Regions from separate parts of the Streptomyces sp. NPDC037389 genome, predicted to be linked through region 2. Evidence: predicted binding sites of a transcription regulator. Region 2 holds the regulator's gene; each other region holds the start of a gene.
What was found. The regulator HrcA, encoded in region 2, represses chaperone genes, less so after heat shock. The targets are predictions, from matches to a motif close to TTNGCACTCNGNNNNNCNGAGTGCNAA.
Positions count from the first base shown of each region.

Region 1: groL (chaperonin GroEL) is a predicted target of HrcA. The motif match lies at 2,167-2,193, and genes of this name have one in related genera.
Region 3: groES (co-chaperone GroES) is a predicted target of HrcA. The motif match lies at 3,069-3,095, and genes of this name have one in related genera.

Region 1 is NZ_JBEZUS010000007.1:274,328-283,863, reverse strand. Features, by position in the region: gene thrC (threonine synthase) at 1-962, shown strand, start outside; gene AB0E98_RS17975 (MoaD/ThiS family protein) at 1,026-1,301, shown strand; gene AB0E98_RS17970 (cold-shock protein) at 1,795-1,998, shown strand; gene groL (chaperonin GroEL) at 2,322-3,944, shown strand; gene AB0E98_RS17960 (DNA repair helicase XPB) at 4,117-5,766, shown strand; gene AB0E98_RS17955 (hypothetical protein) at 5,770-5,907, opposite strand; gene AB0E98_RS17950 (ATP-binding domain-containing protein) at 6,214-8,259, shown strand; gene AB0E98_RS17945 (copper homeostasis protein CutC) at 8,490-9,188, opposite strand; gene AB0E98_RS17940 (hypothetical protein) at 9,270-9,536, shown strand, end outside.
Region 2 is NZ_JBEZUS010000001.1:1,456-10,991, forward strand. Features, by position in the region: gene AB0E98_RS00010 (long-chain fatty acid--CoA ligase) at 1-1,583, shown strand, start outside; gene AB0E98_RS00015 (ATP-binding SpoIIE family protein phosphatase) at 1,722-3,560, shown strand; gene hemW (radical SAM family heme chaperone HemW) at 3,636-4,868, shown strand; gene AB0E98_RS00025 (Uma2 family endonuclease) at 4,971-5,528, shown strand; gene AB0E98_RS00030 (DUF3097 domain-containing protein) at 5,525-6,355, opposite strand; gene AB0E98_RS00035 (MBL fold metallo-hydrolase) at 6,389-7,132, opposite strand; gene hrcA (heat-inducible transcriptional repressor HrcA) at 7,378-8,394, shown strand; gene dnaJ (molecular chaperone DnaJ) at 8,395-9,531, shown strand.
Region 3 is NZ_JBEZUS010000005.1:260,787-270,322, reverse strand. Features, by position in the region: gene tsaD (tRNA (adenosine(37)-N6)-threonylcarbamoyltransferase complex transferase subunit TsaD) at 1-804, shown strand, start outside; gene AB0E98_RS13340 (methyltransferase domain-containing protein) at 824-2,038, opposite strand; gene AB0E98_RS13335 (polysaccharide deacetylase family protein) at 2,126-2,989, shown strand; gene groES (co-chaperone GroES) at 3,245-3,553, shown strand; gene groL (chaperonin GroEL) at 3,673-5,295, shown strand; gene AB0E98_RS13320 (SDR family oxidoreductase) at 5,400-6,173, opposite strand; gene AB0E98_RS13315 (MOSC domain-containing protein) at 6,170-6,934, opposite strand; gene AB0E98_RS13310 (LysR family transcriptional regulator) at 7,040-7,951, shown strand; gene AB0E98_RS13305 (WhiB family transcriptional regulator) at 8,019-8,345, opposite strand; gene AB0E98_RS13300 (response regulator transcription factor) at 8,752-9,363, shown strand.

The DNA.
Region 1 (9,536 bases), on a different contig from region 2:
AGCTGGGCGTCACCGGCGGGCTGTACGTCAAGGACGACTCCGGCAACCCCACGCACTCCTTCAAGGATCGCGTCGTCGCCATCGCCGTCGAGGCGGCGCGCGCCTTCGGTTTCACCACCCTCTCGTGCTCCTCGACGGGGAACCTGGCGGGGGCGGTGGGCGCCGCGGCGGCGCGCGCGGGCCTGCGGTCCTGTGTCTTCATCCCGCACGACCTGGAGGCCGGCAAGGTCGTGATGGCGGCGGTCTACGGCGGCGAGCTGGTGGGCATCGAGGGCACGTACGACGACGTGAACCGCTTCTGCAGCGAACTCATCGGCGACCCGCTCGGCGAGGGCTGGGGTTTCGTCAACGTCAATCTGCGGCCCTACTACGGGGAGGGCTCCAAGACCCTCGCGTACGAGATCTGCGAGCAGCTGGGATGGCGGCTGCCGGACCAGATCGTGGTGCCGGTGGCCTCGGGATCGCAGCTGACGAAGATCGACAAGGGGCTGAAGGAGCTCATCGCGCTGGGGCTGGTCGAGGACCGCCCGTACCGGATCTTCGGCGCCCAGGCCGAGGGGTGCGCGCCGGTCTCGCGCGCCTTCAAGGACGGGCACGAGGTGGTGCGGCCGGTGAAGCCGGACACCATCGCGAAGTCCCTGGCGATCGGCAACCCCGCCGACGGGCCGTACGTGCTCGACATCGCCCGGCGCACGGGCGGGGCCGTGGAGGACGTGGACGACGAGCGGATCGTCGAGGCGATCCGGCTGCTGGCCCGTACGGAGGGGATCTTCGCGGAGACGGCGGGCGGGGTGACGGTCGGGGTGACCCGGAAGCTGCTGGAGGACGGGCGGCTGGACCCGTCCCTGACCACCGTCGTGCTCAACACGGGCGACGGCCTCAAGACGCTGGACGCGGTGGCGGCGGGGCCGACGGCGACGATTCCGCCTTCGCTCGACGCTTTCCGGGCGGCGGGGCTTTAAACGCACGTCGCCGTTTCCCTTTCCCCGGTCTCTTAAACCAGCCTTTCAATCAAAGGTGACCCCATGAGCGTCAATGTCCGAATCCCCACCATCCTTCGCACCTACACCGCCGGTAAGGCGGAAGTCCCCGCCGAGGGAGCCACTCTCGGTGAAGTGATCGCCTCACTGGAGAAGAACCACCCCGGAATCGCCGCGCGCGTTCTCGACGAGAGCGGAAAGCTGCGCCGTTTCGTCAATGTGTACGTCAATGACGACGACGTACGGTTCGAGGGCGGACTGGAGGCGGCCACTCCGGATGGCGCCGGAGTGTCGATCATTCCCGCGGTCGCCGGCGGCTGACCGAGGGCGGCCCGGCCCCGGCACGGCCCTTGGGCGGCCCGGGGCCGTGCCGGGGTCCGGGCCGCCGGACCCTTGGCCCGACCCTTTCGAAGCGTTCCTGCGGAATTCACCGGAATCACCCCGCCCGTAAAACGGACGGGGTGATTCCGTCTGTTGAAGCGCGATACAGTTGGGGCGTTCCCCCTCCGGTGTCACTGCCGAACGCATATGAGAACCCGTCAAATTGTGCCCACGACATGTGCACGAATTGCCGGGTTGGTTGCGTTATGCCCGGTCCGACTTGCCCAAGAAGCTGGCGAAATCGGTGGTAATAACCGATCGGCCGCGCCCGGAATTCTCGTCCGACTGACCTGTTGCAGACGGCATCCGTGCAGATACATTCAGCGGCGGTCGACGCGTTCCGGCGCACACCCCCATCCTGTCTGGGGGTGAGGTCTGACCCGGGTCCGCGAGGTGCGGTCCTGCGCAAGGGCCAGTAATAGGGGAGTTAGGCATGGCTCAGGGCACCGTCAAGTGGTTCAACGCGGAGAAGGGGTACGGCTTCATCGCGGTCGACGGTGGTGCGGATGTTTTCGTCCACTACAGCGCGATCCAGATGGACGGCTACCGCACCCTCGAGGAGGGGCAGCGGGTCGAGTTCGAGATCTCGCAGGGCCAGAAGGGGCCGCAGGCGGACATGGTCAAGGTGACCGCCTGACCGGCGCGCATCGACCACCGGCTCACTCAGCTCGCCGAGGGGCTCGCGTCTTCCATGACGCGGGCCCCTCGTGCGTCCCGTGCCACGTCCATGTGTGGGTTCCCCCGGCGCGGGGCAGGTTGGTGTGAGGCGCTTGCACTCGCAGGGGTCGAGTGCTAATCATTGGGCTTAGCACTCTCCGAGTGAGAGTGACAGATTTGGACCGTCGGTGAGGTCTACGGGCCAAGCGGGGCAAGGAACCGCAGGGCACGCAGGCCGTCCGTCGCGGGCGCCAGCGCGGTCCGGAGCAGTCTCTCCACCCCGTCCTGGGAGGACCACTTCACATGGCCAAGATCATCGCGTTCGACGAGGAGGCACGGCGCGGTCTCGAGCGCGGGATGAACCAGCTCGCCGACGCCGTCAAGGTCACCCTCGGCCCCAAGGGCCGGAACGTCGTCCTCGAGAAGAAGTGGGGCGCCCCCACGATCACCAACGATGGTGTGTCCATCGCCAAGGAGATCGAGCTCGAGGACCCGTACGAGAAGATCGGCGCCGAGCTGGTCAAGGAGGTCGCGAAGAAGACGGACGACGTCGCCGGTGACGGCACGACGACCGCGACCGTCCTCGCCCAGGCGCTGGTCCGCGAGGGTCTGCGCAACGTGGCCGCCGGTGCCAACCCGATGGCCCTGAAGCGCGGTATCGAGAAGGCCGTCGAGGCCGTCTCCGCCGCCCTGCTCGAGCAGGCCAAGGACGTGGAGACCAAGGAGCAGATCGCCTCCACCGCCTCCATCTCCGCCGCCGACACCCAGATCGGCGAGCTCATCGCCGAGGCCATGGACAAGGTCGGCAAGGAAGGCGTCATCACCGTCGAGGAGTCCCAGACCTTCGGTCTGGAGCTGGAGCTCACCGAGGGTATGCGCTTCGACAAGGGCTACATCTCGGCGTACTTCGCCACCGACATGGAGCGTATGGAGGCCTCTCTCGAGGACCCGTACATCCTGATCGTCAACTCGAAGGTCAGCTCGGTCAAGGACCTGCTGCCGCTCCTCGAGAAGGTCATGCAGTCCGGCAAGCCGCTGCTGATCATCGCCGAGGACGTCGAGGGCGAGGCCCTGTCGACCCTGGTCGTCAACAAGATCCGCGGCACCTTCAAGTCCGTCGCCGTCAAGGCCCCGGGCTTCGGCGACCGCCGCAAGGCCATGCTGGGCGACATCGCCATCCTCACCGGTGGCACGGTCATCTCCGAGGAGGTCGGCCTCAAGCTGGAGAACGCCGGTCTCGACCTGCTCGGCCGCGCCCGCAAGGTCGTCATCACCAAGGACGAGACGACGATCGTCGACGGTGCCGGTGACAGCGAGCAGGTCCAGGGCCGCGTCAACCAGATCCGCGCCGAGATCGAGAACAGCGACTCGGACTACGACCGCGAGAAGCTCCAGGAGCGCCTGGCGAAGCTGGCCGGCGGCGTGGCCGTCATCAAGGCCGGTGCCGCCACCGAGGTGGAGCTCAAGGAGCGCAAGCACCGCATCGAGGACGCCGTCCGCAACGCCAAGGCCGCCGTCGAGGAGGGCATCGTCGCCGGTGGTGGCGTGGCCCTGCTCCAGGCTTCCTCGGTCTTCGAGAAGCTCGAGCTCGAGGGCGACGAGGCCACCGGTGCCGCCGCTGTGAAGCTGGCCCTGGAGGCCCCGCTGAAGCAGATCTCCGTGAACGCCGGCCTCGAGGGTGGCGTCATCGTGGAGAAGGTGCGCAACCTGACCCCGGGCCACGGCCTCAACGCCGCCACGGGCGAGTACGTCGACATGATCGCCGAGGGCATCATCGACCCGGCGAAGGTCACCCGCTCCGCCCTTCAGAACGCCGCGTCCATCGCCGCGCTGTTCCTGACCACCGAGGCCGTCATCGCCGACAAGCCGGAGAAGGCCGCCGCGGCCGCTCCGGGCGGCATGCCGGGCGGTGACATGGACTTCTGATCGACCTGACAGGTTGATCGACCGTCCTGCGGTTCACCGGGGCGGCACCCTCCTCACGGGGGGTGCCGCCCCGGTGGCGTTTCCGCCCCCGATTCCGGGCGCCCACGCCCGTACCGCCCCGGATGGGGGACACTGGAAGCTTCTCCCCGTGCGCGAAATGGAAGGCCGAGGCGTGAGCGGACCCCTGATCGTCCAGAGCGACAAGACCCTGCTGCTGGAGGTGGACCACGAGCGGGCCGACGAGTGCCGGCGCGCCATCGCCGCCTTCGCGGAGCTGGAGCGCGCGCCCGAGCACATCCACACCTACCGGGTGACCCCGCTGGGGCTGTGGAACGCGCGGGCCGCCGGGCATGACGCCGAGCAGGTCGTCGACGCGCTCGTCTCGTACTCCCGCTATCCCGTGCCGCACGCCCTGCTCGTCGACATCGCCGAGACCATGGCCCGCTACGGGCGGCTGAAGCTGCTCAAGCACCCCACCCACGGCCTGGTGCTGGAGAGCACCGACCGGCCCGTGCTGGAGGAGATCCTCCGCTCGAAGAAGATCCAGCCGCTGGTGGGGGCCCGGATCGACCCGGACACCGTCGCCGTGCACCCCTCCGAGCGCGGGCAGATCAAGCAGACGCTGCTCAAGCTGGGCTGGCCCGCCGAGGACCTCGCCGGATACGTCGACGGCGAGGCGCACCCGATCGAGCTCGCCGAGGACGGCTGGGCGCTGCGCCCGTACCAGCGGCAGGCCGTGGAGGGGTTCTGGCACGGCGGCTCGGGTGTGGTCGTGCTGCCCTGTGGTGCCGGCAAGACGCTCGTGGGCGCGGGCGCGATGGCCATGGCGAAGGCGACGACGCTGATCCTGGTCACCAACACCGTCTCCGCGCGTCAGTGGAAGCACGAGCTGGTGAAGCGGACCTCGCTGACCGAGGACGAGATCGGCGAGTACAGCGGTACGCGGAAGGAGATCCGCCCGGTCACCATCGCCACCTACCAGGTGCTGACGACCAGGCGGAAGGGCGTCTACCCGCATCTGGAGCTCTTCGACTCCCGCGACTGGGGCCTGGTCGTCTACGACGAGGTGCATCTGCTGCCGGCGCCCGTCTTCAAGTTCACCGCCGACCTCCAGGCCCGGCGGCGGCTCGGGCTGACCGCGACGCTGGTGCGCGAGGACGGGCGGGAGTCCGACGTCTTCTCCCTCATCGGCCCCAAGCGTTTCGACGCGCCCTGGAAGGAGATCGAGGCGCAGGGCTATATCGCCCCGGCGGACTGTGTCGAGGTGCGCGTCAACCTCACCGACTCCGAGCGGCTGGCGTACGCGACGGCCGAGGTGGAGGAGAAGTACCGGTACTGCGCGACGACCGCCACCAAGCGGAAGGTCACGGAGGCCCTGGTGCGCAAGCACAAGGGGGAGCAGACGCTGGTCATCGGCCAGTACATCGACCAGCTGGACGAGCTGGGCGAGCACCTGGACGCGCCCGTGATCAAGGGTGAGACGTCCAACGCCCAGCGCGAGAAGCTCTTCGACGCCTTCCGGGCGGGCGAGATCTCGGTACTGGTCGTCTCCAAGGTCGCCAACTTCTCGATCGACCTGCCGGAGGCGACGGTCGCCATCCAGGTGTCGGGCACCTTCGGCTCCCGGCAGGAGGAGGCCCAGCGACTGGGCCGGGTGCTGCGCCCCAAGGCCGACGGGCACGAGGCGCGCTTCTACTCGGTGGTCGCCCGTGACACGGTCGACCAGGACTTCGCGGCGCACCGCCAGCGGTTCCTGGCGGAGCAGGGATATGCGTACCGGATCGTGGACGCGGATTCGCTGCTGGCGGGGGAGGACGCCTGAGCCTTACGCCTGGCGCTTGTCGGCGTATTCGCCCAGGACGACGACGCTGACGGCCGCGCCCGCGAAGGCCTTGATCGCGCGGAGGGCCGCCGCGAAGGTGAACGAGGGGGCGGTGTCCGGGGTGACGGAAGTGGTGGTCATGTCTTCCATGATGGTTTCCGGAATGCCCTCGGGCGTCGGCCTGCCGGTGTAAACGCGCGGGTGGGGCGTACTACCCCAGGCCCATGGGGTGCCCTACCGGAGATGGACGGCGCCCCTGAGCCTTCCCAGGGGCGCGCGGAAAAATCATTCGCGCGCCCTCGGGACGACTGACTACAATCCACCCTTCCCGCCGCCTCCCGCGTCGCCTCGCGACGACGTTCCCGGGAGCGCCGCCGTCCGGACGGAAACCGGCGGCTCCCGCTCGTCCGCCGTACGTCTGGAGGCTCCGCCGTGCCCGCGCACACCATGAACGCGAACGATCCCCTGGAGCGGGAGCGCGCCCATCTCGCCTCGTCCCGCACCGCGTTGCGGGCGATGCGGGCCGACGTGGAGGCGCTCGACATCAAGGATGTCACCGCCAACTGGGTCAACGCCGCCGTCCTCCAGCGGCAGATCGACGACCGTATCGCCGCCCTCGCCGATCTCGCGCACACCCCGCTCTTCTTCGGTCGGCTGGACTGTCTCCGCGCGCCTGCGGCGGACAAGGCGGAGGGGGCCGAGGGGGAGCGCTTCTACATCGGGCGGCGGCACGTCCACGACGCCGACGGCGACCCCATGGTGATCGACTGGCGCGCGCCGGTCTCCCAGCCGTTCTACCGGGCCTCGAAGAAGGACCCGATGGACGTCGGGACGCGCCGCCGGTTCGGTTACACCGGCGGCGAGTTGACCGCCTACGAGGACGAGGACCTCACGGACGCGGCGGGCGGCGAGCAGGCGAGCCGGCTGCTCCAGACCGAGATCGAACGGCCGCGCGTCGGCCCCATGCGGGACATCGTCGCGACCATCCAGCCCGAGCAGGACGAGATCGTCCGCGCCGGCATCGGCGGCACGGTGTGCGTCCAGGGGGCGCCGGGGACGGGGAAGACGGCCGTCGGGCTGCACCGTGTCGCTTATCTGCTCTACGCCCACCGCGAGCGCCTCGCCCGCACCGGCACGCTCGTCATCGGGCCCAACCGGTCCTTCCTTCGCTACATCGAGCAAGTGCTCCCCGCTCTGGGTGAGTTGAACGTCGCACAGGCGACCGTCGACGACCTCGTCGGGCATGTGGAGGTGCGGGGCGCGGACCCCGCCGACGCGGCGCGGATCAAGGGCGACGCCCGGATGGCCGAGGTGCTGCGGCGCGCGGTGCGGGCGGGGGTGACGATGCCGGTGGAGCCGGTGGTCGTGGTGCGCGGGTCGCGGCGCTGGCGGGTCCCGGCGTACGAGATCGAGGAGATGGTGCGGGAGCTGCTCGACCGCGACATCCGCTACGGCGCCGCGCGCGAGGCGCTGCCGCAGCGCATCGCGCACGCCGTGCTCGTACGGATGGAGGAGGCCGGCGAGGCCCCCGACGACCGGGTGCAGGACGCGGTCGCGCGCAACACGGCCGTGAAGGCGGCGGTCAAGGCCGCGTGGCCGGCCGTCGACCCGGCGAAGCTGGTGCTGCGGCTGCTGTCCGACGCGGAGTTCCTGGCGGAGCACGCGGCCGGGGTGCTGACGGAGGACGAGCAGCGCGAGGTCCTCTGGACGAAGCCCGCGCGGTCGGCGCGGTCGGCGAAGTGGTCGGCGGCGGACGCGGTGCTGGTCGACGAGGCGATGGACCTCGTCTCGCGCACCCCGTCGCTGGGCCATGTCGTCCTGGACGAGGCGCAGGACCTCTCACCCATGCAGTACCGCGCGGTGGGCCGCCGCTGTACGACCGGTTCGGCGACGATCCTCGGCGACATCGCGCAGGGCACGACGCCGTGGGCGACGGCGAGCTGGGCGGAGGCGCTGGCCCACCTGGGCAAGCCGGAGGCGGCGGTGGAGGAGCTGACGCAGGGCTTCCGCGTGCCGCGCGAGGTCATCGCGTACGCGTCGCGGCTGCTGCCCGCGATCGCGCCGGGGCTGGCGGCGGCGACGTCCATGCGGGAGTCGCCGGGCGACTTCTCGGTACGGGGTGTGGGCGCCGCTGGTGTGCTGGACGAGGCGGTGGTCGCCGCGTGCCGCGAGGCGCTGGAGCGGGAGGGGTCCGTCGGCCTGATCGCGGCGGACGCGCGGGTCGGGGTGCTGGGGGAGGCGCTGGCCGGTGCGGGGTTGCCGTACCTCGCCCCGGGCGAGGAGACGACGGAGACGGCACGGCTGACGCTCGTACCGGCGTCCCTGGCGAAGGGCCTGGAGTACGACTACGTGGTCCTCGACGAGCCCGCGGCGGTGGTGGCCGGCGAGCCGGACGAGCGGACGGGGCTGCGGCGGCTGTACGTGGCGCTGACGCGGGCGGTCTCGGGACTGACGGTGGTGCACGCGGAGCCCCTGCCGGGGGCGCTGCGCTGAGCTTGCGGGTGCCTTGCGGGGTGCGGCGCCGGCGGGTGCGGAGGGTTCGGCACCGCCGGGCCGGCACGTCGTGGCTTGGCGCCGCTGCGGCGGGGGAGGTGCCCCTGTCCCGGCCCCTTCCCGTTTCCCGGGGCTACGCCCCGGAGCCCCGGGCTACGGGCCTTCCCGGCCCCGGGCGGGGGCGAAGCCCCTCGCCCCGCCGGGGGCCGGGGGCTTGCCCCCCCGCGACGTCAGCCGTCCAGCGCCGCGCGCCACGCGCGGACCGCGTCCGCCGAGGCCGGGGCGTCCCAGCCGGAAGGGCGCGCCGCGCCGCCGATGTGGAAGGCGGTGATGCCCGCCGACCGCAGCACCGGTACGTGCTTGAGCTTCAGGCCCCCGCCGACCATGATCTGCGGCTCGTAGCCGGGTTCGTCGGAGCGCGTCGCCTCCGCGAGGAGCGTGGCGATGCCGTCGTCGACTCCGGAGGCGGAGCCGGCGGTGAGGTAGGTGTCGAGTCCGGGCTGGTCGGCGAGCTGTTTGCGGAGGGCGTCGCGGTCCGCCGCGCGGTCGATCGCGCGGTGGAAGGTCCAGCGGGCCCGGGGCCCGAGCGCGTCGGCGAGGGCCGCCACCGCCGGGAGGTCGGCCCGGCCGTCGTCGGTCAGGAAGCCGAGGACGAACTCCTCCGCCCCCTCCGCCCGCAGCGCCCGCGCCGTGCCGCACAGCGCGTCGAGCGCCGCCGCGCCGCCCGCCGCGAAGCCGTCCGCGGCACGCAGCATCACCCGTACGGGAATGTCGACGGCGGCCCGTACGGCGGCGAAGGTCTCCCGGGCGGGGGTGAGGCCGTCGGCGGCCATGTCGCTGACCAGTTCGAGCCGGTCCGCACCCCCGGCCTGTGCGGCCGCCGCGTCCTCGGCGCCGAGCGCGATCACCTCAAGAATTGGTCTAGACATGTACTCAAGCGTGCCACACGCGCGGCCCGCGTATGTAGCCGTCCCCGTTTTCGCCCCTCTTACGGGGCACATAATCGACTCATGGCAGCCACGAACCCCCACGAGGCCCTGAGCGCCCGCTGGCGGGAGACCGTCGAGCGGGTCCGCGCCGCCCCCGGCCCGGACCCCGCCCCGTACGCCGACGACCTCCTGGCACGCTGGGAGGAGCCGCAGCGTCGCTACCACACGGTCGACCACCTCGCCGCCGTCCTCGGCCACCTCGACTCGCTCGCCCCCCACGCCGACGACATCGAGACCGTCCGGCTCGCCGCCTGGTTCCACGACGCCGTCTACCGCCCCGACCGCTCC
Region 2 (9,536 bases):
CCGTCTACCCGAGCACCAACGCCGACGAGACCGCCTTCATGCTCTCCGACGCCGATGCCCGGGTCCTGATCGCCGAGGACGCCGCCCAGCTCGCCAAGGCCCGGCTGCGCCGCGCCGAACTCCCGGGCCTCGCCCACGTCGTCGTCATCGAGGCGGCCGACGCCGTCCCCGCCGAGGGCGACCCGGAGGGCTGGGTGCTCTCCCTCGCCGACCTGGAGAAGCGCGGCACCGCCCACCTGGAGCGTCACCCGCAGGCCGTCAAGGACCGGATCGCCGCCCTGCGCCCCGAGGAGCTCGCCACCCTCATCTACACCTCCGGCACCACCGGCCGCCCCAAGGGCGTACGGCTGCGCCACGACGCCTGGTCGTACATGTCCCGCGCGATCCAGGCCACCGAGCTCGTCCGGCCCGACGACGTTCAGTACCTGTGGCTCCCGCTCGCCCACGTCTTTGGCAAGGTGCTCACCGCCGGGCACATCAGCGTCGGGCACATCACCGCCGTGGACGGCAGGGTCGACAAGATCATCGAGAATCTGCCCGTCGTCCGGCCCACCTATATGGCCGCCGTCCCCCGGATCTTCGAGAAGGTCTACAACGGGGTCGCGACCAAGGCCCGCGAGGGCGGCGGCGCCAAGTACAAGATCTTCCGCTGGGCGGCCGAGGTCGCCCGCGAGTACGCCAAGGCCTCCCAGGACAACTACCGCCGCACCGGCAGCAAGGCCGTCCCCTTCGGGCTCGCCGCCAAGCACCGCGTCGCCGACGCCCTCGTCTACTCCAGGATCCGTGACGCCTTCGGCGGCCGGCTGCGCGCCTGCGTCTCCGGCGCCTCGGCCCTCGCCCCCGACATCGGCTACTTCTTCGCCGGCGCCGGCATCCACATCCTGGAGGGCTACGGCCTCACCGAGACCAGCGCCGCCAGCTTCGTCAACCCCGGCGAGGCCTACCGCACCGGCACGGTCGGCAAGCCCCTGCCCGGCACGGAGGTGCGCATCGCCGACGACGGCGAGATCCTGCTGCGCAGCCCCGGCGTCATGGAGGGCTACCACGGCCAGCCCGAGAAGACCGGCGAGGTCCTGGAGCCCGACGGCTGGTTCCACACCGGGGACATCGGCGAGCTCTCCCCGGACGGCTATCTGCGGATCACCGACCGGAAGAAGGACCTGATCAAGACCTCGGGCGGCAAGTACATCGCCCCCGCCGAGATCGAGGGCCGCTTCAAGGCCGTGTGTCCCTACGTCTCGAACATCCTGGTGCACGGCGCCGACCGCAACTACTGCACCGCCCTCATCGCCCTGGACGGCCCCTCCCTGCTGGCCTGGGCCAAGGAACAGGGCATGGAGGACCGCTCGTACGCGGAGGTGGTCGCCGCCGAGGAGACCGAGAAGCTCATCGGCGGCTATGTGCGCGAGCTCAACGAGGGGCTCCAGCGCTGGCAGACGATCAAGAAGTTCCGGCTGCTGCCCCGCGACCTCGACATCGAGCACGGCGAGCTGACCCCCAGCCTCAAGCTCAAGCGGCCGGTCGTCGAGCGTGCGTACAAGGACCTGATCGAGGACATGTACGCGGGCGCCAGGGAGAACTGACAAGCAGGGCCGGGGCCCTGCGGCCGGGGTACTCCCATAGCGGTCACTTACTCAACTCGGCGCACCTGAGCACCGACAGTCTGTCAGTCTGTCGGTGGTGAAATCCGCACTATGCCGTATGCGGTCAGGAGCGCCACTGTGAGGACATCACCGAAGCCCCGGACGGACGGGCCGGTTCCGCGCACCCCGGCTCGTAGTCCCGACCCGCCGCCGTCCGGACCGCCCACGGCCCGTACCAGCCTGCCCGGCGACGCCCGCGCGCCCTCCGCCGCCCGGCGGTTCGTCCGCGGCGTGCTCGCCGGGTGGAACGCCCACGCCGTGGTCACCGACGACGCCACGCTGCTGGTCAGCGAGCTGGTGACCAACGCCGTGGTGCACGCCGGGACATCGGTCGACCTGGAGTGCCGGCTCGACCCCGCGCGCGGCGGCAGCCTCGTCGTGGAGGTCACCGACCACCACCCCACCCGGGAGTTCCGCGCCCGCCCCCGCCAGGGCGGCGGGGACCGCGCCGACGGGCCCGCCCACGGCGGCCAGGGCCTGCGGCTCGTCGCCGAACTGGCCGAGACCTGGGGCACCGCCTACCGCCGCACCGACAAGACCGTCTGGTTCCACCTCCCCACCAGCCCCAGAGACCCCACGGGTCCCGCGTACGCCGTCGACCAGACCCTCCTCGGCGACCTCCGCGTCGCCGAGATCCTCGCCCCCGGCACCCCCTGCGAACCACCCGTCCGCCGCCTCGGCGACAGCGGCCCGCACCGCGCCCTGTCCTTCCTCGCCGAGGCCTCCGAACTGCTCTCCGGCCAGTTCGACGAGGACACCGTCGCCTCCCTCGCCACCCAGCTCGCCGTCCCCCGCCTCGCCGACTGGTGCGCCGTCTGGCTCGACGCCGAGAGCTCCCCCGGCGGCCTCCGCCCCGCCCCGCGCCTCTCCCGCGTCTGGCACGCCCGCGAGAGCTGCGTCGACCCCCTCCGGATCGCCCTCCAGCGCACCCCGCCCGCCCTCGCCGCCGCCGGCCGCGCCGTCCCCTGGCCCCACGCCCCCGCCGGCACCTCCGACGGCCCCGCCGGGGGCTCGGCCCTGGCCTGCCGGCTGGTCGCGGGCGGCCGGGGCGTCGGCACCCTCCTGCTGGGCCGCTCCGGGCCCACCACCATGAGCGGCGACATCGTGTCCCTCACCGAGGACTTCGCCCGCCACCTCGCCCTGTCCCTCGCCTCCGCCCGCAAGTACACCCGCCAGGCCACCATCAGCCGCATCCTCCAGCGCGGGCTGCTCCCGCGCCGCGTCGCCGAGATCCCCGGCATCGACAAGGCCGTCGTCTACGAACCCCGCGGCGACACGACCGCCGGCGGCGACTTCTACGACGTCTTCGCCGCCGGCCGCGGCCGCTGGTGCTTCGCCCTCGGCGACGTCTGCGGCAGCGGCCCCGAGGCCGCCGTGACCACCGGCCTCGTCCGCCCCTGGCTGCGGCTCCTCGCCAAGGAGGGGTACGGCGTCGGCGACGTCCTCACCCGGCTCAACCGGATGCTCGGCGAGGAGGCGGCCGAAGCGGAGACCGCCGGCACGGGGCCGCGCTTCCTGTCCCTCCTCTACGGCGAGCTCGCACCCCACCGCGACGGCGTCCGCTGCACCCTCGCCAGCGCCGGCCACCCGCTGCCGCTGCTCCTGCGCCCCGACGGGTCGGTGCGCAGCGTGGCGGCGCCGCAGATGCTCCTGGGCGTCGTCGACGACGTCGGCTACGGCAGCCAGGCCTTCGACCTGGCCCACGGCGACACCCTGCTGTGCGTCACCGACGGCGTCACCGAGCGCAAGGCCGGAAACCGCCTCTTCGACGACGGCGACGGCCTCGCCGCCGCCCTCGCGGGCTGCGCGGGCCTCACGGCCGAGGGCGTCGCCGGGCGCATCCGCCGCGCCGTCCACGGCTTCGCGCCGACCCCGCCGGACGACGACCTGGCCCTGCTGGTGATCAGGGCGGAGTGATCGGGGCAGAGCGAACGATCAAGGCGGAGTGATCACGGGCCGGGAACGCCCGTCCCATGCCGGACAATGGACGGTATGCCTTCCGTACTGCCCGATGGTGAGCCCATGCCCGAGGACGGGGCCCTGCCCCGCCATGCCCTCGACGGCTCCGGGCAGCGCCCCCTCGGCTTCTACCTGCACGTCCCGTACTGCGCCACCCGCTGCGGCTACTGCGACTTCAACACCTACACCGCGAACGAGCTGCGCGGCTCCGGCGGCGCCCTCGCCTCCCGCGACAACTACGCGGAGACGGTCGCCGAGGAGATCCGGCTGGCCCGCAAGGTCCTCGGCGACGACCCGCGCCCGGTCGAGACGGTCTTCGTGGGCGGCGGCACGCCCACGCTGCTGCCCGCCGCCGACCTGGGCCGGATGCTCGCCGCCATCCGCGACGAGTTCGGGCTCGCGCCCGGCGCCGAGGTCACCACGGAGGCCAACCCCGAGTCCGTCGACCCCCGCTACCTGGAGGAGCTGCGGGCCGCCGGCTTCAACCGCGTCTCCTTCGGCATGCAGAGCGCCCGGCAGCACGTCCTGAAGGTCCTCGACCGTACGCACACCCCGGGCCGCCCGGAGGCCTGCGTGGCCGAGGCGCGCGCGGCGGGCTTCGAGCACGTCAACCTCGACCTGATCTACGGCACGCCGGGCGAGAGCGACGACGACTGGCGCGCCTCCCTGGACGCGGTCGTCGGCGCCGGCCCCGACCACGTCTCGGCCTACGCCCTGATCGTCGAGGAGGGCACGCAGCTCGCACGGCGCATCCGGCGGGGCGAGGTGCCGATGACCGACGACGACGTCCACGCGGACCGCTATCTGATCGCCGAGGAGGCGCTCTCGGCAGCGGGATTCTCCTGGTACGAGGTCTCGAACTGGGCGACGAGCGAGGCGGGCCGCTGCCGCCACAACGAGCTCTACTGGCGCGGCGCGGACTGGTGGGGCGCGGGCCCCGGCGCCCACTCCCACGTGGGCGGCGTGCGGTGGTGGAACGTCAAGCACCCCGGCGCGTACGCCCAGGCCCTGAGCGAGGGCCGCTCCCCGGGCGCGGGCCGCGAGCTCCTCTCCGAGGAGGACCGGCGGGTCGAGCGGATCCTGCTGGAGCTGCGGCTGGAGGAGGGGTGCCCGCTGTCGCTCCTGAAGCCGGCCGGTTCACGGGCGGCGGCCCGGGCGCTTCAGGACGGGCTGCTGCGGCCGGAGGCGTACGAGCGGGGGTGGGCGGCGCTGACGCTGCGGGGGCGGCTGCTGGCGGATGCGGTGGTGCGGGACCTGGTGGACTGATTACCTGTTCGAGTGAACGTGCGCGCATAGGCTGTGAGCCTGCCTACGCTTTCCATAGGCTGCCGTTACATGTGACTGCGGCGGATGTGGAGGACCACGGAGATGACCGCTGTGGATGACCGGACGAAGATCGAGTTCTTCGAGAACCTTGAGGTTCCCGAGGGCTGGCGGGTCGAGCTGCTGCGGGGGGACATCGTGATGATGGCGAGCCCTGACCGAATCCATAACTGGATCGTTCAGGACGTCCAGGACCAGATCCCTCGCGACCGTTGGGATCGGCTCCAGACTCAAGACATCGACATTCCGGGCGAACCGAGTGAGCCAGTGCCGGACCTGGTCGTGTACGAGCGTGGCATCATCACGGGGCCAGGACGCCTTATCCCCGCACCGGCCGTCACGCTGCTGCTCGAGGTCGTGTCCAAAACCAGCGCAAGTCGCGACTATGCGGACAAGAAGTCGATCTATGCGGCCGGACAGGTGCCTGCGTATCTGATCATCGACCCTTTCGAGGCGAAGTGCGTGCTGTTCACCGAGCCGACCGGAGTCGGTGCGGGTGCCGACTACAGCGCGCAGCGGATCACTAAATTCGGCGACCCCGCGCCACTCGACCTGCTCGGGATCACGCTGGACACATCCCGATTCCAGACGCTGGAGCGCTAACCCCCCACCGTCACAAAGTCGATCAGCTCCTCCACCCGCCCGAGGAGCTGCGGCTCCAGGTCCTTGTACGACCGCACCGAGTCCAGAATCCGCTGCCAAGCCGCCCCCGTGTTCTCCGGCCACCCCAGCCCCCGGCACACCCCCGTCTTCCAGTCCTCCCCGCGCGGCACGGACGGCCAGGCCGGGATCCCCACCGACGCGGGCTTCACGGCCTCCCACACATCCACGTACGGGTGACCCACGACCAGCACGTGTTCGGATTCCCCCGTCACCTCCGCCGCGATCCGCGACTCCTTCGAGCCCGGCACCAGGTGGTCGACCAGGACGCCGAGCCGGGCGTCGGGGCCCGGGGCGAAGGAGCGGACGATCGACGGGAGGTCGTCGACGCCCTCCAGGTACTCGACGACGACGCCCTCGATGCGCAGGTCGTCGCCCCACACGCGCTCCACGAGCTCCGCGTCGTGCCGGCCCTCGACGTAGATGCGGCCCGCGCGGGCGACCCGGGCGCGGGCGCCGGGGACGGCGAGGGAGCCGGAGGCGGTACGGGCGGGGGCCGCCGGGGGAGCCGCGAGCGGGCGGACGAGGGTGACGACCCGGCCGTCCAGCAGGAACCCGCGCGGCTCCATCGGGAACACCCGGCACTTGCCGAAGCGGTCCTCCAGCGTCACCGTCGGCCCCTGGGCCGTCTTCTCGCAGCGGATCACCGCCCCGCAGAAACCGGTCGTGACCTCCTCGACCACGAGATCCGGCTCGGCCGGGACCTCGGGAACGGGGGCGGACCGCTTCCACGGCGGAGTGAGATCAGGGCTGTACCGCTTGCTCCACATGCGGGCCATTCTGGTTCAAGATCCACACCCCGGTCACGACACGCCGAAGCGCTCCGCCAGCGCGTCGCGCTGCGCCCGTACGAACGCCGCGTCCACCACCGCGCCGTGCCCCGGCACGTACACCGCGTCGTCCCCGCCGAGGGACAGCAGCCGGTCCAGGGCCGCCGGCCAGGCGTGCGGGAGGGCGTCGGGGCCCGCCTGCGGCTCGCCGGACTCCTCGACGACGTCGCCGCAGAAGACGACCTCGCGTTCCCCCGCGGCCAGTACGGCCAGGTCGTGCGCCGTGTGCCCAGGGCCGACGTTGGCGAGCAGCACCCGTCGCCCGCCGCCGAGGTCGACGGTGAGCTCCCCGGACACCGGGTGGTGGGGGATGACGAGGAGGTCCACGGCCTCGGCCGCGGCGTCGGGGTCCATGCCGTGCCGGACCGCGTCGTGCCGCAGCTCCTCCCCCTCCCGCGCCATCAGCCCCTCGGCGCCCACCGCCGCGTACACCTGGACGCCGGAGAACGCGGCCGTGCCCAGGACGTGGTCGAAGTGGGGGTGGGTGAGTGCGATGTGCGTCACGGGGAGCCCGAAGAGCTCCTGCACCTCACGGCGGATCTCCACCCCCTCGTGGAGCGACGAACCCGTGTCGACGACGAGCACGCCGTCCGTCCCCGCGATCGCCCCGACGGTCGCGTCCCAGCCCGGCAACCTGCGGCGTACCACCCCCGGCGCGAGCCGTTCCCAGTGCTCCCCGCCGGCCGGCGCGGTGCCGGAATCCCCTTGCGTCTGCATACCGTGACGCTAGCGGCAGAGCGGTACGGTTGCCTGCCCGGCGGCGGCCCGGGAAGGGGCCCGGAGGCTCGCGGCGAGGACGGCCCTTGCCCTTGCCGTGGGGCCCGGCCGTACACTGGCTGGAGGGATCTGGCACTCGTGACCATTGAGTGCCAGGGGTGAAGACCCTGTGAGACCCGGTAAGAAACCGTAGGACCCGTACGGTCGTACGACGGCTGGACCACTGGACTGGAGGTGCGCGCGAGATGCTGAGCGAACGCAGGCTCGAGGTATTGCGCGCCATCGTCCAGGACTACGTCGGCACCGAGGAGCCCGTCGGCTCCAAGGCGCTCACCGAGCGGCACAAGCTGGGCGTCTCCCCGGCCACGGTGCGCAACGACATGGCCGCGCTCGAGGAGGAGGGCTTCATCGCCCAGCCCCACACGAGCGCGGGCCGCATCCCGACCGACAAGGGCTACCGCCTCTTCGTCGACAGGCTCGCGGGCGTCAAGCCCCTGTCGACGCCCGAGCGGCGCGCCATCCAGAACTTCCTGGACGGCGCCGTCGATCTGGACGACGTGGTGGCCCGTACCGTCCGGCTGCTCGCGCAGCTGACGCGTCAGGTCGCCGTGGTGCAGTACCCCTCGCTGACCCGTTCGACGGTGCGCCATGTCGAGCTGCTCTCCCTGGCCCCGGCCCGGGTGATGCTCGTCCTGATCACCGACACCGGGCGGGTCGAGCAGCGCATGGTGGACTGCCCGGCGCCGGTCGGTGAGAACGCGCTGGCGGATCTGCGCGCGCGGCTGAACAGCCGTGTCGTGGGCCGCCGGTTCACGGATGTGCCGCAGCTGGTGCAGGACCTCCCCGAGTCCTTCGAGAAGGATGATCGCGGAACCGTTTCGACAGTCCTCTCGACCCTGCTGGAGACGCTGGTCGAGGAGACCGAGGAGCGGTTGATGATCGGCGGTACCGCCAATCTCACTCGTTTCGGTCATGACTTCCCGCTGACGATCCGGCCCGTGCTGGAGGCGCTGGAGGAGCAGGTCGTGCTGCTCAAGCTGCTCGGCGAGGCCAAGGGCTCGGAGATGACCGTACGCATCGGTCATGAGAACGCCCATGAGGGGCTGAACTCCACATCCGTCGTCGCCGTCGGCTACGGTTCGGGCGGCGAGGCCGTCGCCAAACTCGGCGTGGTCGGACCGACCCGCATGGACTACCCCGGAACGATGGGAGCGGTACGCGCAGTGGCACGTTACGTCGGACAGATCCTGGCGGAGTCGTAAGTGGCCACGGATTACTACGCGATCCTGGGCGTTCGGCGCGACGCCTCGCAGGACGAGATCAAGAAGGCCTTCCGCCGTCTCGCGCGCGAGCTCCACCCGGACGTCAATCCGGACCCGAAGACCCAGGAGCGGTTCAAGGAGATCAACGCCGCTTACGAGGTCCTCTCCGACCCGCAGAAGAAGCAGGTCTACGACCTCGGCGGCGACCCCCTGTCCTCCTCGGGCGGCGCGGGTGCGGGCGGTGGCTTCGGCGCGGGCTTCGGCAACTTCTCCGACATCATGGACGCCTTCTTCGGCCAGGCCTCGCAGCGCGGTCCGCGCTCGCGTACGCGCCGCGGCCAGGACGCCATGATCCGGCTTGAGGTCACCCTCAACGAGTCGGCCTTCGGCACCACCAAGGACATCCAGGTCGACACCGCCGTCGTCTGCACCACGTGCAGCGGCGAGGGCGCGGCCCCGGGCACGTCCGCGCAGACCTGTGACATGTGCCGCGGCCGCGGCGAGGTCTCCCAGGTCACCCGGTCCTTCCTGGGCCAGGTCATGACGTCCCGCCCCTGCCCCCAGTGCCAGGGCTTCGGCACGGTCGTGCCGACCCCGTGCCCGGAGTGCGCCGGCGACGGCCGCGTCCGGTCCCGGCGGAACCTGACCGTGAAGATCCCCGCCGGTGTCGACAACGGCACCCGGATCCAGCTCGCGGGCGAGGGCGAGGTCGGCCCCGGCGGCGGCCCCGCCGGCGACCTCTATGTGGAGATCCACGAGAAGCCCCACCCGGTCTTCCAGCGCCGCGGCGACGATCTCCACTGCACGGTCACCATCCCGATGACGGCGGCCGCGCTCGGCACGAAGGTGCCGCTGGAGACCCTGGACGGCGTCGAGGAGATCGACATCCGCCCGGGCACCCAGTCCGGCCAGTCGATCCCGCTGCACCAGCGCGGCGTCACCCACCTGCGCGGCGGCGGCCGCGGTGACCTCGTCGTCCACGTCGAGGTGACCACGCCGTCCAAGCTGGACCCGCAGCAGGAGGAACTGCTGCGCCAGCTCGCCAAGATGCGCGGTGAGGAGCGTCCGACGGGCGAGTTCAAGCCGGGGCAGCAGGGGCTGTTCTCGCGGCTGAAGGACGCGTTCAACGGACGGTAGGTCCG
Region 3 (9,536 bases), on a different contig from region 2:
GCCTCGCACATCTGCGTGGACCAGCTGGAGCACGGCGCCCTGCCCGAGCCCACGATGGCCCTGCTGGTGAGCGGCGGCCACTCGTCCCTGCTGCTGGCGCCCGACATCACCTCGGACGTCCGGCCGCTCGGCTCGACCATCGACGACGCGGCGGGCGAGGCCTTCGACAAGATCGCCCGGGTGCTGCACCTGGGCTTCCCCGGCGGCCCGGTCATCGACCGCTACGCCCGCGAGGGCAACCCCGACGCCATCCGCTTCCCGCGCGGCCTGACCGGCCCCCGCGACCCCGTGTACGACTTCTCCTTCTCCGGCCTGAAGACCGCCGTAGCCCGCTGGATCGAGGCCAAGCGCGCGGCCGGCGAGAACGTGCCGGTCGCGGACGTCGCGGCCTCCTTCCAGGAGGCGGTCGTCGACGTCCTGACCCGCAAGGCCGTCCGCGCCTGCAAGGACCACGGCGTGGACCACCTGATGATCGGCGGCGGCGTCGCCGCCAACACCCGCCTGCGCGCCATGGCCCAGCGCCGCTGCGAGGACGCCGGCATCACCCTGCGTGTGCCGCGGCCGAAGCTGTGCACCGACAACGGCGCGATGGTGGCGGCGCTGGGCGCCGAGATGGTCGCCCGGGGCCGCGCCGCCTCGTCGTGGGACCTGTCGGCGGACTCGTCGCTGCCGGTGACGGAGACGCACGTGCCGGGCGAGGACGGCCACGACCACGAGCATGACCACGAGCACGGCCATGGTCATGGGCACGCGCATGACCACGACCACGTCCACGAGCTGAGCAAGCAGAACCTCTACGAGTGAGGGCCCCGCCGGTTCCGGGTCATGCCCGGACCGGCTGCCCCAGCAGCATCGCCGGCGCACCCGCCACCCGCGTCAGCACGATCACGCACGAGTGGGGGCCGGAGAGCTTGAGCTTCTTGCGCAGCTCCTCCGGCTCCACCGCCGACCCCCGCTTCTTGATGACGGCGACCCCGATGCCGCGCTCCCGCACGATCGCCTTGAGCTTCTTCAGGTTGAACGGCAGCACGTCCGTGATCTCGTACGCCGTGGCGTAGTCCGACGGTCGCAGCTCGTCGCTCGTCACATACGCGATCGTCTCGTCGATCAGGCCGCCGTCCAGACCGCTGTCGCCCAGCTCCGCCGCGGCCTCCGCCACCAGGTGCGCGCGGATGACCGCGCCGTCCGGTTCGTAGAGGTAGCGGCCCACGGGCCGGACGGCCGGGTCCGGCAGGCCCCGGCCCACCAGGGACGCGCCGCCCGGCAGCAGGGTCGCCCGGCGGGTGCCGGCGTCCGTGCCGAACCACAGCACGGCCTCCTTCACATCGCCGCCGTCCGAGATCCACTCGGCCTCCGCGTCCTCGGGCACCGCCTCGTGGGGTACGCCGGGGGCGATCTTCAGGGCCGCGTGCGGGGCCGTACGGGCCGCCTCGATCGCCCAGGACAGCGGGGGCGAGTAAGCCTCCGGGTCGAAGATCCGGCCCCGGCCGCCGCGCCGCGCGGGGTCGACGAAGACGGCGTCGTAGGACGAGGTGTCGATCTCGGCGACATCCGCGCAGCGCACCTCGATCAGCTCGGACAGGCCCAGGGCGGCCGCGTTGGCGCGGGCGACCTCGCAGGTCAGCGGGTCGCGGTCGACGGCGAGCACCTCGATGCCGGCGCGGGCCAGCGCGATCGCGTCGCCGCCGATGCCACAGCACAGGTCGGCCAGCCTGCGCACGCCGAGGGCTTCGAAGCGCCGGGCCCGGTAGGCGGCGACACCGGCCCGCGTGGCCTGCTCGACACCGTTCGGGGTGAAGAACATGCGGTACGCGTCCTCGGCGCCGAACTTGGCGACCGCGCGCTGCCGCAGCCGGGCCTGACCGATGGCCGCCGACACCAGCTCGGCGGGGTGGTCGCGGCGCAGCCGGGTCGCCGTGGCGAGCTCCTGGGCGGGGTCGAAGTCGCGCAGCTCGTCGAGGAGGGCGCGGCCCTCGTCGGCGAGGAGGGCGGCAAAGGCATCGGTGGCGGGGGCGTTCGGTGCGGGCACGTGTCTCATTCTCTCGCCACCTCTCGCGGCGTGGGGAGCGGGAGGAGGGTGAGGGGGCCCGTGCGGTACCCGAACGAGTGAACAAGAATCGTGTATGTGAGCACGTCTGTTTCCGGCCGAATACGCGCCGCCGCCCTCGCCTCCGCCGCCCTGCTGCTGACCGGCGTCCTCGCCGGATGCTCCGGCTCCTCCTCCGGCGGCCCGGAGAAGCCGCACAAGGCGGCCGGGACGCCCACCGCGCCCTCCTCCGCCCCCGCCTCCCCGGCGGCCCCCGACGCGTACCGCCGCTGGGGCCTGGACAAGCCGCTGGCCGCGCCCCCGGCCCCGCCCGCGAAGAAGCTCACCGACGGTTTCGGGCCGGGCGCGACGCCGCAGGTGATCCGGCGCGTGCCCACCCAGGACAAGGTCGTCTTCGTGACCTTCGACGACGGGGCCGAGAAGGACCCGGAGTTCCTCAAGATGGCGGCGGACCTCAAGGTGCCGTTCACGATGTTCCTGACGGACGACATCGCCCGCGCCGGCGCCGGCTACGGCTACTTCGAGAAGCTCCGCGCCCTCGGCAACGGCATCGACAACCACACCCTCTCCCACCCCAACCTGCGCACCCTCTCCGCCGAGGCGCAGAAGCGCGAGATCTGCGGGCAGCAGGACGCCCTGGCGAAGCGGTTCGGCGGCCGCCCGGTCCTCTTCCGCCCGCCCTACGGCAACTACAACGACGCCACGCTCACCGCGGCGGCCGGCTGCGGGGTGCGCGCGGTCGTGCTGTGGGAGGCGACGATGCAGATCAACGACATGCGCTACGCGCAGGGCGGCGGCCTCCGGCCCGGCGACATCGTCCTGGCCCACTTCCGCGGGCCCCAGGAGCTCAAGGGCACCACGATGACCAGGATGGTGACCAACATGCTGCGCAGCATCCAGGCGCAGGGCTTCACGGTGGCCCGGCTGGAGGACTACCTGTAGAGGGGTCGATCCCGGGCCCGGGAGATCGTAGGAGTACGCCCCCGTCCACGGGGTAGATCAAAGCTCGCCGCACGGCGAATTGGCACTCCGCTTGACCGAGTGCTAACCGCGTCATAGTCTCGGCTCCGTTGGCACTCTCCACCGGTGAGTGCCAAACACGGCGACGGGCAGGTTCCGGCACCCGCGACGACGGGACTCCTGGTCGCCACCTCAGACAGTTAACCCCGTGAGATCTCCGAAGGGGGAGGTCGGATCGTGACGACCGCCAGCTCCAAGGTTGCCATCAAGCCGCTCGAGGACCGCATCGTGGTCCAGCCGCTCGACGCCGAGCAGACCACGGCCTCCGGCCTGGTCATTCCGGACACCGCCAAGGAGAAGCCCCAGGAGGGCGCTGTCCTGGCCGTGGGCCCGGGCCGCTTCGAGAACGGCGAGCGCCTGCCGCTCGACGTGAAGGTCGGCGACGTCGTGCTCTACAGCAAGTACGGCGGCACCGAGGTGAAGTACAACGGTGACGAGTACCTCGTCCTCTCGGCTCGCGACGTTCTCGCGATCATCGAGAAGTAGTTCACCCGAGGCTCCCTGAGCCTTCGAAGCTTGTGAACAGTGCCCCTGGTTCCCGCGCCTGCACAGCCGGGCGCCGGGGGCGCGGTTCGTTTTGAGACCCGGCGAAGGATACGTACCCCATGGCCAAGACCCTGAAGTTCGACGAGGACGCCCGTCGCGCCCTTGAGCGCGGCGTCAACAAGCTCGCCGACACCGTGAAGGTGACGATCGGTCCCAAGGGCCGCAACGTCGTCATCGACAAGAAGTTCGGCGCCCCCACCATCACCAACGACGGTGTCACCATCGCCCGCGAGGTCGAGCTCGACGACGCGTACGAGAACCTGGGCGCCCAGCTCGTCAAGGAGGTGGCGACCAAGACCAACGACATCGCGGGTGACGGCACCACCACCGCCACCGTGCTGGCCCAGGCGCTGGTCCGCGAGGGTCTGCGCAACGTCGCCGCCGGTGCCTCCCCGGCCTCCCTGAAGAAGGGCATCGACGCCGCCGTCAAGGCCGTCTCCGAGGAGCTCCTGGCCACCGCCCGTCCGATCGACGACAAGGCCGACATCGCCGCCGTCGCCGCGCTGTCCGCGCAGGACAAGCAGGTCGGCGAGCTGATCGCCGAGGCCATGGACAAGGTCGGCAAGGACGGTGTCATCACCGTCGAGGAGTCCAACACCTTCGGCCTGGAGCTGGACTTCACCGAGGGCATGGCCTTCGACAAGGGTTACCTCTCGCCGTACATGGTCACCGACCAGGAGCGTATGGAGGCCGTCCTCGACGACCCGTACATCCTGATCCACCAGGGCAAGATCTCCTCCATCCAGGACCTGCTGCCGCTGCTGGAGAAGATCATCCAGGCGGGTGGCTCCAAGCCGCTGCTGATCATCGCCGAGGACGTCGAGGGCGAGGCCCTGTCGACCCTGGTCGTCAATAAGATCCGTGGCACCTTCAACGCCGTGGCCGTCAAGGCCCCGGGCTTCGGCGACCGCCGCAAGGCGATGCTGGGCGACATGGCCACCCTCACCGGTGCCACCGTCATCGCCGAGGAGGTCGGCCTCAAGCTCGACCAGGCCGGTCTGGACGTGCTGGGCACCGCCCGCCGCGTGACCATCACCAAGGACGACACCACCATCGTCGACGGTGGCGGCAACTCCGAGGACGTCGCGGGCCGCGTCGCCCAGATCAAGGCCGAGATCGAGTCCACCGACTCGGACTGGGACCGCGAGAAGCTCCAGGAGCGCCTCGCCAAGCTCGCCGGTGGCGTCTGCGTCATCCGCGTGGGCGCGGCCACCGAGGTCGAGCTCAAGGAGCGCAAGCACCGTCTGGAGGACGCCATCTCCGCGACCCGCGCCGCGGTCGAGGAGGGCATCGTCTCCGGTGGTGGCTCCGCTCTGGTCCACGCCGTCAAGATCCTCGAGGGCAACCTGGGCAAGGAGGGCGACGAGGCCACCGGTGTCTCCGTCGTCCGCCGCGCCGCCGTCGAGCCGCTGCGCTGGATCGCCGAGAACGCCGGCCTCGAGGGCTACGTCATCACCTCCAAGGTGGCGGAGCTCGACAAGGGCCAGGGCTTCAACGCCGCGACCGGCGAGTACGGCGACCTGGTGAAGGCCGGCGTCATCGACCCGGTCAAGGTCACCCGCTCCGCCCTGGAGAACGCCGCGTCCATCGCCTCCCTGCTGCTCACGACCGAGACCCTGGTCGTCGAGAAGAAGGAAGAGGAGCCCGCCGAGGCCGGTCACGGTCACGGCCACGCCCACTGACGCACCCTTCGCCCATCCGGGTGATACGGCCGGGGCCCGGCCTCCCTCGTGGGGAGGCCGGGCCCCGGCCCGTTGTGGTGCCGATGTGCCGTCAGCCGGTGCCGTCAGTTGGGCCCGTAGCGGCGGCCCGTCGACGAGCCGGCGCGCGAGACCGCGCGGCGGGGGGCCAGTTTCAGCAGACCGGTCAGCGCCTTGTAGCGGGGGTCGGGGATGGACAGCGCCTTCCCCCGGGCGAGGTCCTTCAGCGCCGCGTCGACCAGCTTGTCGGCGTCCAGCCACATCCAGCCGGGCACGTTGTCCGTCCCCATGCCGGCCCGCTGGTGGAACTCGGTGCGGACGAAGCCGGGGCAGAGCGCCATCATCCGCACCCCACTGCCCGCCAGATCCCGCGCGGCGCCCTGGGTGAACTGCACCACCCACGCCTTGCTCGCTCCGTAGGTCCCCCGGGGGACGAACGCGGCGACCGAGGCCACGTTGACCACACCGCCGCGCCTGCGCTCCCGCATACCGGCCGCCGCGGCCGAGGTCAGCCGCAGCACCGCCTCGCAGTGCACCTTGAGCATCGTCAGCTCGTCGGCCATCGCGACCTCGAGATAGCGGCCCTTGTTGCCGAAGCCCGCGTTGTTGACCAGCAGGTCGACCGGGTTCTTGCGATCCGAGAGCCGGGCCTCGACCGCCGCGATGTCCTCCTCCCGCGACAGGTCGGCGCGGAGCACCTCGACCTCCACGCGGTGGCGGTCGTGGAGCTCCGTCGCCTGCTCGCTCAGCCGCTTCTCGTCGCGGGCCACGATGACCAGATTGTGTCCGTCGGCCGCCAGCCGCCGGGCGAAGGCCGCGCCGATGCCCGCGGTGGCTCCCGTGATCAGTGCAGTCGTCATACGGGAACGTTAGTGCCCGGCACACCCTCCCGGCTGCCTTCCCCCTCCTCCGCCCGCCCCTTCGGACGCGCGGCGGCGCGATTCTGACGTTCCCTGTACGCCAGGGCCTTCTCCCGGAGCTCGGGGTGGAGCGCGTCGCCCGCCGTGAGGAGGCCGGCCCGCAGCGCCTGATCCGTCGTCAGCGAGCGGAAGGCGTAGGAGACGGTCACCTCGTGCGCGGGGCGGTGGACGACGGTGATGGGGTCGCCCGCGCGGATCTCCCCGGGTTCGATGACACGCAGATAGGCCCCGGGCGCGGCTTCCTGGGTGAAGCGGCGGATCCAGCCCGACTCGCCCAGCCAGTCGGCGAAGACGCGGCAGGGGATGCGCGGAGAGGTGACCTCCAGCAGCAGATCCGTACCTATGCGCCAACGCTCTCCGATGCGCGCGCCGTTGACGTCGACCCCGAGGGTGGTGAGGTTCTCCCCGAAGGCGCCGTGGGGCAGCGGGCGGCCCAGCGCCCGCTCCCAGCCGTCGAGGTCCTCCCGGGCGAAGGCGTAGACCGCCTGGTCGTCACCGCCGTGGTGGCGGAGGGAGACCACCGCGTCGCCCGCGAGGCCGCTGCCCGCCGTGCCCTTCGGGCCGGGGGCGGCCACGGCGACCGGGCCGGGGACGGGGCGCTTGTCGATGCCGCTCGCGAGCCCGTCGGCGAAGGCGCCCTCATGGCCCGGTCGATCGCCCGAGGTCCGGGCCCGGCCGACGTTGAGGGAGAGCAGACGCATGGGGGAAGCCGTGGCGCGATCCATGGGACGAGCCTAAGCGGCGCGCCCTCAAAGCGTCGAGCGAATATTTCGCATCGGCCCCAAGGTGGCCTTATGCTCGGTTCTATGATCGAGGCACGTCATCTGAGGGTGCTGCGCGCGGTGGCCGCCACCGGTTCGTTCTCGGCCGCGGCCCGCGAGCTCGGCTGCACCCAGCCCGCCGTCAGTCAGCAGATGAAGGCCCTGGAGCAGTCGGCGCGCACACCGCTGCTGGTCCGCACGGGCCGGGAGATGCGGCTGACCGAGGCCGGCGAGGCCCTGGTCCGCCACGCCACGGGGATCCTGGCCGGGCTGACCGCCGCCGAGGAGGAGATCGCGGCCATCGCCGGGCTGCGGGCCGGGCGGGTGCGGCTGGTGTCCTTCCCCAGCGGCAGCTCCACGCTCGTGCCGACCGCGCTCGCCGAGATGCGCGCCGCCCACCCGGGCACCCAGATCTCCCTCGTCGAGGCGGAGCCGCCGCGCTCGGTGGAGATGCTGCGCGAGGGCGACTGCGAGATCGCGCTCGCCTTCCGCTACCCCGATGTGCGCGGCGCGGACCCGGCGGCCGGCGCGGAGTGGGACGACCTGGTCGTCCGGCCGCTGCTGACCGACCGCCTCATCGGCGTGGTGCCCGAGGGGCACCGGCTGGCCGGGGCGGAGCGGATAGGGATCGCCGAGCTGGAGGACGAGCCGTGGATCGCGGGTTGCCCGCGCTGCCGGCGACATCTGGTGGAGGTGTGCGAGAGCGCGGGCTTCACCCCGCGCATCGACTTCGCGACGGACGACTACCCGGCGGTCTTCGGCCTGGTCGGGGCCGGGCTCGGGGTCGCGGTCATGCCCGAGCTGGCGCTGGAGTCGGTACGGCCCAAGGGGGCGCGGACGGTGCCGGTGGAGCCGGTCGTACAACGGGAGATCGTCGCCCTGACCCTCCCGGACCTGGCCAGGGTGCCGGCGGTCGGGGCCATGCTGAACCGCCTCGCGGCCGCCGCGACCCGCTGAACACCGGCGCCGGGCGCGCGGGGGCGTGCGGGAGCGTGGCCGTCGGTGGAAGCGCAGCCGCAGGCGCTCACGCGGTCATCGCGCCGGCGCCCGCGCCGCTCGCCGAGATGGGCCGGTGCCTCGCGCGCCCCATGAGCTCCTCGCGCTCGTCCTCGGTCAGGCCGCCCCAGACGCCGTAGGGCTCCCGCACCGCCAGCGCGTGCGCCGCGCACTCGGCGCGTACGGGGCAGCGCATGCACACCTCCTTCGCGGAGGTCTCACGGGCGCTGCGCGCCGCGCCGCGCTCGCCCTCGGGGTGGAAGAACAACGAGCTGTCGACCCCTCGGCACGCCGCCAGGAGCTGCCAGTCCCACAGGTCGGCGTTGGGACCGGGAAGGCGGGAGAAATCTGCCATTGCTTATCCCCTCGAAACGATCTGTCCGATGCAGTGCCCGTGTCCGTACATCTGTCGTGACTGTCGTGTGAGCAGATGAAAATATGACTCTTGTTGAATCTAGCCACAGATGCCGGTAAATGGGAAGAAATGCGGGTCCGACTGGGCAAATGGGGCATAGCTTGGCTGGTGGGCCGGGCGCCCCCTGTGCGCCCTGCTCCGTGTCCGCGCCCTCACGTAGAGTGCCGAACACGGCCGACCAAGCCCGTAACTCTTTCGGGTGACCGTCGTTGAGAGTGCGGAGGCGGTTGACGCATGAAGCAGTCGGGCGGGTGGCAGGGCCCGGGTGCCGTCAACCGCGCAAGGTGACGACCAGTACCAGCCCCTGGAGGCTCAAGGTGACGCGCATCAGCTGCGGAGGGCGGCCATGACATCCGTCCTCGTCTGCGACGACTCCCCGCTTGCCCGAGAAGCGCTCCGTCGCGCGGTGGCGACCGTGCCCGGCGTCGAGCGCGTGACGACGGCGGCCAACGGCGAGGAAGTCCTCCGCCGCTGGGGCGCCGATCGTTCGGACCTCATTCTGATGGACGTACGCATGCCCGGACTCGGTGGTGTGGAGACCGTGCGCCGGCTGCTCTCCGCCGACCCCGGCGCCCGCATCATCATGCTCACGGTCGCCGAGGACCTCGACGGGGTCGCTCTCGCGGTCGCCGCCGGGGCGCGCGGCTATCTGCACAAGGACGCCTCGCGCGCCGAGCTGCGCGCCACCGTGACCCAGGCGCTCGCCGACCCGACCTGGCGGCTCGCCCCCCGGCGGCTGCGCTCGGCGGAGATGGGTGCCGCGCCCACGCTCACCGCGCGGGAGATCCAGGTGCTGGAGGGCATGAGCCACGGCCGCTCCAATGCGGAGATCGGCCGGGAGCTCTTCCTCTCCGAGGACACGGTGAAGACCCACGCGCGGCGGCTCTTCAAGAAGCTGGGCGCCTCGGACCGGGCGCACGCGGTGGCCCTCGGCTTCCGCTGGGGCCTGGTCCGCTGAGGCGGTGTGGCGCGCAGCGTCTCGAGGTCGCGGTGCGCGCCACCCCGGCGGGTGGTGCCCACCGCGACCCCCGTGGTGTGCGCCGCGACCTCGCCGCGTCGACGGCCCGACGCCGAAAGCTCGAGGGATGCCGCATCCTTGAGGTGTGACTCCTCCCCGGCGGAGGCCGAGGT